3 regions of the Idiomarina sp. Sol25 genome follow, and region 1 is predicted to be linked to each of the others. Evidence: predicted binding sites of a transcription regulator. Region 1 holds the regulator's gene; each other region holds the start of a gene.
The links. The regulator NrdR, encoded in region 1, represses ribonucleotide reductase genes. The targets are predictions, from matches to a motif close to AAACACNANATNTNGTGTTT.
Positions count from the first base shown of each region.

Region 2: a site for NrdR is predicted at 1,426-1,445, ahead of nrdA (class 1a ribonucleoside-diphosphate reductase subunit alpha). Genes of this name have one in related genera too.
Region 3: a site for NrdR is predicted at 999-1,018, ahead of nrdG (anaerobic ribonucleoside-triphosphate reductase activating protein). Genes of this name have one in related genera too.

Region 1 covers NZ_JAUPEW010000011.1:47,610-49,880, forward strand. The annotation lists gene ribBA (bifunctional 3,4-dihydroxy-2-butanone-4-phosphate synthase/GTP cyclohydrolase II) at 1-6, opposite strand, end outside; gene ribD (bifunctional diaminohydroxyphosphoribosylaminopyrimidine deaminase/5-amino-6-(5-phosphoribosylamino)uracil reductase RibD) at 20-1,147, opposite strand; gene nrdR (transcriptional regulator NrdR) at 1,140-1,589, opposite strand; gene glyA (serine hydroxymethyltransferase) at 1,629-2,271, opposite strand, start outside.
Region 2 covers NZ_JAUPEW010000001.1:621,774-624,044, reverse strand. The annotation lists gene nrdA (class 1a ribonucleoside-diphosphate reductase subunit alpha) at 1-1,389, opposite strand, end outside; gene Q5L94_RS03020 (HAD-IA family hydrolase) at 1,662-2,271, opposite strand, start outside.
Region 3 covers NZ_JAUPEW010000005.1:124,598-126,868, forward strand. The annotation lists gene Q5L94_RS09065 (nitric-oxide reductase large subunit) at 1-679, opposite strand, end outside; gene nrdG (anaerobic ribonucleoside-triphosphate reductase activating protein) at 1,051-1,524, shown strand; gene nrdD (anaerobic ribonucleoside-triphosphate reductase) at 1,527-2,271, shown strand, end outside.

The sequences.
Region 1 (2,271 bases):
TGACATAACGCTTTACCCTTTAATCTTGTGTATGAGGTACTGCTACCAAGCGTTGATCAGGGCCTATCTGCCGACGATCAATAATTTTAAACCTTGGTGCTGAAGCTAAATTCAACGGCTCGTTCATGTCGATAACCGAACGTCCATGATGGCCCAATAACTGACCCGAACTGTAAATCATCAACCTGTCGCATAATTGCTGCTGAATAAGAGCACCCGCCAAATTCGCCCCACACTCAGTCCATAACTGGTTAATTTCGCGGTTAGCCAACTCAACCATAAGCGCCGGCAGACTCACTTTGCCGTTAGGGTCTGCGGCTATAATTAATTCATGACAATGTGCATGCCGACTGGGTTTACCGGGAGTTGTTCGCACTAACCAAACCGGCGCAGGAGAGTCGAAAACCCTGGCCTCATCCTTCACTCGGTGCTGGCTGTCAATAATAATACGCACCGGCTGTTTTATTGGTTCAGGCTGCGCTCTTGATTTCGGCCACTGCTCAACTCGCACTGTCAATTTAGGATTGTCAGCCAGAATCGTTGCAGCACCACTCAGTATGGCATCGGCCTGTGCCCGGAAAAGCTGAACATCACTGCGGGCTGCAGAGGACGTTATCCATTGACTGCGACCATCTGACAACGCCGTTTTTGCGTCCAGTGAGGTTGCCATTTTTAAGGTTACCCATGGCCGTTGTCGCGTCATGCGGGAAATAAAGCCCGGATTCAAACTCTCTGCTGCCGATTGCAGTACACCCACGTCCACAGAAATACCTACAGCTTTTAAACGCCGAATGCCATTACCACTAACTCGTGGGTTTGGATCCTGCATTGCAACCACAACACGTTTTACTCCGGCTTCAATTAACGCGTCGCAACATGGAGGAGTGCGGCCGATATGACTGCATGGTTCCAGCGTAACGTAGGCCGTTGCGCCCCTGGCTTTTTGCCCGGCCGCGCGCAAAGCATGTGCTTCGGCATGAGGTTCGCCAGCCTGATGATGCCAGCCTTCTCCTACAATCTCTGTGTCAGAAGTAATAACGCACCCCACCGCAGGGTTTGGCCGGGTTGTCATTAGCCCCCGCCGCGCCAGCATTAACGCGCGGTGCATCATTTGATAGTCGAGATACTGCGGGGTTAACTCAGTCATTAAGGCGCGCTATTTCTTCACCAAATTCGCGGATGTCCTCAAACGAGCGATATACGGAAGCAAAACGCACGTACGCCACTTTATCTATCTGCTTGAGGTTTTCCATTACCAGGCTGCCGACAAAATTACTGCTTATTTCACGCTCGCCGGTTGCCCGGATGCTGGATTTTATTTTGTTAATGGCCTGCTCCATCAACTCAAGACTCACAGGCCGCTTTTCCAGTGCTCTCAGCAGACCACTTCGGAGTTTATCTTCATTAAATGGCTCGCGGGAACCATCGGTTTTGATAACCCGGGGCATGACCAGCTCAGCTGTTTCAAAGGTTGTAAAGCGTTCCTTGCAGTGATTACATTCACGCCGGCGACGAACTGAGGCCCCATCCGCAACCAGTCGCGAATCGATAACCTTAGTATCCTGTGTGCCGCAAAATGGACAATGCATTGTCTGACTCCTTTATGTACGCTCTACAACTGTTCGCAATTAACCGTAAACCGGAAACTTCGCGCACAACGCTTTGACCTGCTCGCGGACCTCATTAATTCTGTTTTCGTCAGCAATGTTATCCAGTACATCGCAAATCCAGTTAGCAACTTGCTCAGCTTCCGCTTCTTTAAAGCCGCGGCGAGTAATTGCCGGTGTACCTAAACGCAAGCCAGAAGTAACAAAAGGTGAACGTGGGTCGTTAGGAACCGCATTTTTGTTAACGGTAATGAACGCGTTACCTAAAGCCGCATCAGCGTCTTTACCAGTAATATCTTTGTCAATTAGATCAACCAGGAACAAGTGGTTCTGAGTGCCATTCGATACAATTTTGTAACCGCGCGCCTGCATGGTTTTTACCATGGCATTCGCATTCACTAACACTTGCTTTTGATAGTCTTTAAATTCTGGCTGCAATGCCTCCTGAAAAGCCACCGCTTTACCTGCGATAACGTGACACAGTGGACCACCCTGGTTGCCCGGGAATACCGCGCTGTTTAATTTCTTGTGTAACTTTTCATCGTCGCTGCCGGAAATAATCAAACCGCCGCGAGGGCCCGCCAGCGTTTTGTGCGTGGTGGTAGTGACAACATGAGCATAAGGTACTGGGTTCGGATAAACACCGGCAGCAACCAGCCCCGCT
Region 2 (2,271 bases), on a different contig from region 1:
AGTACAAAGGGCAATTTCGCCTTCTTCGTCGTTTACATGACTTAGAGGCTTAGTTGGTAACGCAATTTCAAGGCACAGATTACTCTGACGAATAGGAGCAACTTTAGAGTCGAATGGGCTGTGCGTGTTGCAATGGTCAACGTTTTGTACGTAGATACGGCCAGTACTGGCGCGTTCCTGCATAAACAAACCAAACAACTCAATGGCTTTAATACGTTTTTTGCGGATGCTCTCATCCTGTTCGTACTGAAGGTACAAACGCTCAAATTCGTCCTGATCTTCAAAGAACGCGTCGTAAAGGCCTGGCACATCCGACGGGCTGAACAAGGTAATGTAATCGTCTTTAATCAGACGCTGGTACATGGTGCGGTTAAACTGCACACCGTAATCCAGATGACGAACCCGGTTTTCTTCAACACCGCGATTGTTTTTTAGTACCAATAAGCTTTCAACTTCCAGGTGCCAAAGCGGGTAGAACAGGGTAGCCGCGCCACCACGAACACCACCTTGCGAACAACTTTTAACTGCTGTCTGGAAATATTTATAGAACGGAATACAACCTGTGTGGAAAGCTTCGCCGTTACGAATAGGGCTGCCCAGAGCGCGAATACGCCCTGCGTTAATGCCAATACCGGCGCGCTGAGAGACGTATTTTACGATGGCGCTTGACGTGGCATTAATAGAGTCAAGACTATCACCGGCTTCAATCAGAACGCAGGAGCTGAACTGACGCGTAGGCGTGCGCACACCCGACATGATAGGTGTTGGTAGCGAGATTTTGAATTCAGAAGCGGCATCGTAGAAACGTTTAACGTAGTCCATACGAGTGCTTTTCGGGTAGTTGGCAAACAAACAAGCTGCTACCAGAATGTATAAGAACTGAGCGCTTTCGTAGATATCGCCGGTAACCCGATTCTGAACCAGATATTTGTTCTCGAGCTGCTTCACTGCTGCGTAAGAGAAGTTCATATCACGCCAGTGATCCAGAATGTCGTCCATCTGGTCAAATTCTGCTTCAGTATAGTCTTCCAGCAGGTGCTCATCGTAGCGATGCTCTGCAACCATCTTCTTGACCTGGTCGTAAAGACGGGGGGGCTCAAACTTACCGTAGGCCCGTTTACGCAGGTGAAAAATAGCTAGACGCGCAGCCATAAATTGATAGTCGGGCGCTTCTTCTGAAATTAAATCAGCAGCGGCTTTGATGATGGTCTCGTGAATATCTTCGGTTTTAATACCGTCGTAAAATTGAATGTGAGACTTAATCTCGACCTGAGAAGCTGAAACGTTGTTAAGACCTTCAGCGGCCCACATGATAACCCGATGAATTTTATCGAGGTTTAGCGGTTCGCGTTCGCCGCTGCGTTTAGTGACATATAGTTGCTCGTTCATTCTGCGCCGACTCTTAGCTTTTTGTTATATGCATGTAGCCACTAGATATTGTGCTTATTAGTTGTACAGGGCGATATTCACACAATATCTAGTGTCTTAGGAATGGACAGTATGCTAGGTCTAACTGCCACTTCGATCAAGTAAATTTACGGGCAAAAATAGGAATAATTTTGATTTAGAAATCTTGATTTTTTGTCAGCCTTTGTTTGGCGTGAGTTTGCGCTGGTAATCTTGCTATATAATTTTTTGATCTTTCAAAAGATGTTTATAGATCAAGAGTTATCGATAGCAAGCAACTTCAGTAATTCGAGTGGTGACGCGATATGGTAGTCGGCTTGCCAGCGTTGTGGCTGATCCTCATTGCTAATATAGCCATATTCAGCAAGCACCGTAACCATACCCGCATTGCGGCCGGCTTCGATATCTCGTTCAGCGTCTCCGACATAAAGACAGTCGGCAGGTTCTACTCCCAGTTTTTCAGCCGCATAGAATAAAGGTTCCGGCGAGGGTTTCGCCACGCTTAAGGTATCACCGCTTACGACCACACGAATAGCTTCAAACTCCGGAAAGTGAGGCAGTAATTGTTGGGTTAAGCGCTCTGGCTTATTGGTAACTATGGCAACCTCAATGGATTCGCTCTGCAGCAAGGCAAGTAGCTCCAAAACGCCGGGATAGGGTTGCGTATGAATGGCTATGTTCTCTTTATAAGCATTAAGAAATGCATGCCGGAGTTCAGCTTCCATGTCGCTGTACTCTTCGGCAAAAGCTAGCTGCAGCATACCTCTGGAACCATGAGACGCGACTGGTGTAAACACCTCAGCCGTAATGGCAGGGCGTTCGTATTGTTCGCATACGACGTTCAATGCAGCTCCCAGGTCGGGT
Region 3 (2,271 bases), on a different contig from region 1:
CGCTAGGCACGTTATCTATCAAGGTTTCATGTGGCCAGTTGTTGGTATAAGTAATATCTGAGTCAAAACGTTCTGTCGACGCGGCCCAGGCTGTCCAGAAGAAAAAGTCGTTCATTACCGCACGACGCGCTTCTGAAGGAAGCGTATTTTCTTTCATGGCGTAGCTGACGCGGGTAGGGCGCAGCTCCGGGTCATCGCTGAACAGCTTTGAGTAATACTCGCCGGTCTGCTCAATAGCCTGAATGCGTCGCTCACTGAGAATAACGGTATCTGAAGCTTTATCGTAAGTATTGGTCCGATACTCTTCTTTCAGCTCGTATTCCAGTTGATTTTGCTGCGATCCCTCAAGCTGTTCGTAGGGTTTGCCAAAGACTTCGTTCGCGCGAATGTCCAACCAGGCAATAAGTTCGCGGTGTAACCAGTCAGCTGTCCAGTCGGGCGCCTGGTAAGCACCGTGCCCCCAAATGGAACCCAGTTGCATGCCACCAACAGACTGCCAGGCGGTTTGCCCGTCTAAAACAGACTCTTCGGTTGCAATGACTTTGCCATTGGTACTCATGAACTTATCCGGAATAGGCGGAGCCTCACGGTAAACTTCTGTTCCGAAGTACCCTAAAAGTCCAAAGGTAATTGCGAGAACCGCAATTAGCGTCCACCAAAGCTTACGATAACCGGCCATAATTGACCTCCTTGATGCTGAACAGCTTCATATTGTTACTCCATAGGTTTATGAGCAGAGAATTTTGATTAATTCGCTATGCATTCACCTAAGTGCAATATTGAGGCCATAGTTTAATTTACTGATAAATAAGGGATTTAATTTCAAAAGGGTATTTATAACTTAAGTTTATTAGGTTGTTTTTACTTTTATGGTCAAAAGTACCCGAAAGGTTATTTCTACCCTTTAATGGGTATCTCTTTAAGGCTCCTGTCATTTTTTTCTTCTTGCTTAAATCTTGAGCGTGATCAATGCACCCGAAACAGACTTAACTATGCTGAAGCACAATATGTAGTGATTATTTTTATATTAATAACAATATATGGTTTTTTATGGCGATTTATCCTGAATCTTTACATTACAGTGCAGAGCAAATTGTCTGGCAGGAAGTTCCGGGAAAAGTGACTTTAGCTTACACCATTACGGGCTGCCCGGTGGGGTGCAAAGGTTGCCATAGTGTGGATAGCTGGCCGGTGGGAAGTGGCTCATCTCTAACCCAGGAGCATCTGGCACAGCAGCTGCAAAAATACCGTGGATTAATAACCTGTGTTTTATTTCTGGGCGGCGAATGGCAGCCCACAGCACTACTGAAACTATTAAAGCAAATACGAAACGAAGGGCTGGAGACCTGCTTGTATACCGGTTATGAAGACGTCTCTCTGACCCTACGCGAACAACTGACTTATTTAAAAACCGGGCCGTGGATAGCTGCCCGGGGCGGGCTGGAAAGCCCAACCACCAACCAACGCTTTTATGACTTACGGACACTGCAGTTATTGAACTGCGCGTTTCAAACAGGAGAATAATTATGTTGCGCTTAAACCAAGAACAAGTCACTGGCAAAGTCGATTTCATTCACGAGTATCTGCATGCTCAAAACGCGGCCGATGGCTCGAAAATGGATGCAAACGCCAACGTCACACAAAAGAACATAGCAACGCTTGAAGCCGAGTTAATGAAGGACTTTTTTGTGCAGGTTAACCGCAAACAGGTCAGTAATAAAATTAGCGAACTCTTCGGTAATGATCTGGCGAAAGAGTACGTTCGACAAATTGAAGATCATGAAATATACGTACATGACGAAACCAGCCTGAAACCTTACTGTGTTTCAGTCACCATGTACCCGTTTTTACGTGACGGTTTAACTAAGCTGGGTGGAGAGTCTCAGGCACCTAAGCATTTAGAGTCTTTCTGCGGCACCTTTGTTAACTTTGTTTTTGCCGTGAGCTCGCAGTTTGCCGGGGCTGTTGCTACGGTCGAGTTTCTAACCTACTTCGACTACTTTGCTCGCAAAGACTACGGTTACGACTATTTGAATACGCATCGTCACCAAATTGAAAACCACCTGCAGCACGTGGTCTATGCGCTGAATCAGCCTGCGGCGGCCCGCGGCTACCAGAGTGTATTCTGGAATATTTCCATTTACGACCAGCATTACTTTGACAGTATGTTTGGCGAGTTTGTTTTCCCTGCGGACTTTACCAAACCTGAGTGGAGTTCGGTTAGCGCATTACAGGACTTCTTCCTGGACTGGTTTAATAAGGAACGTGAAA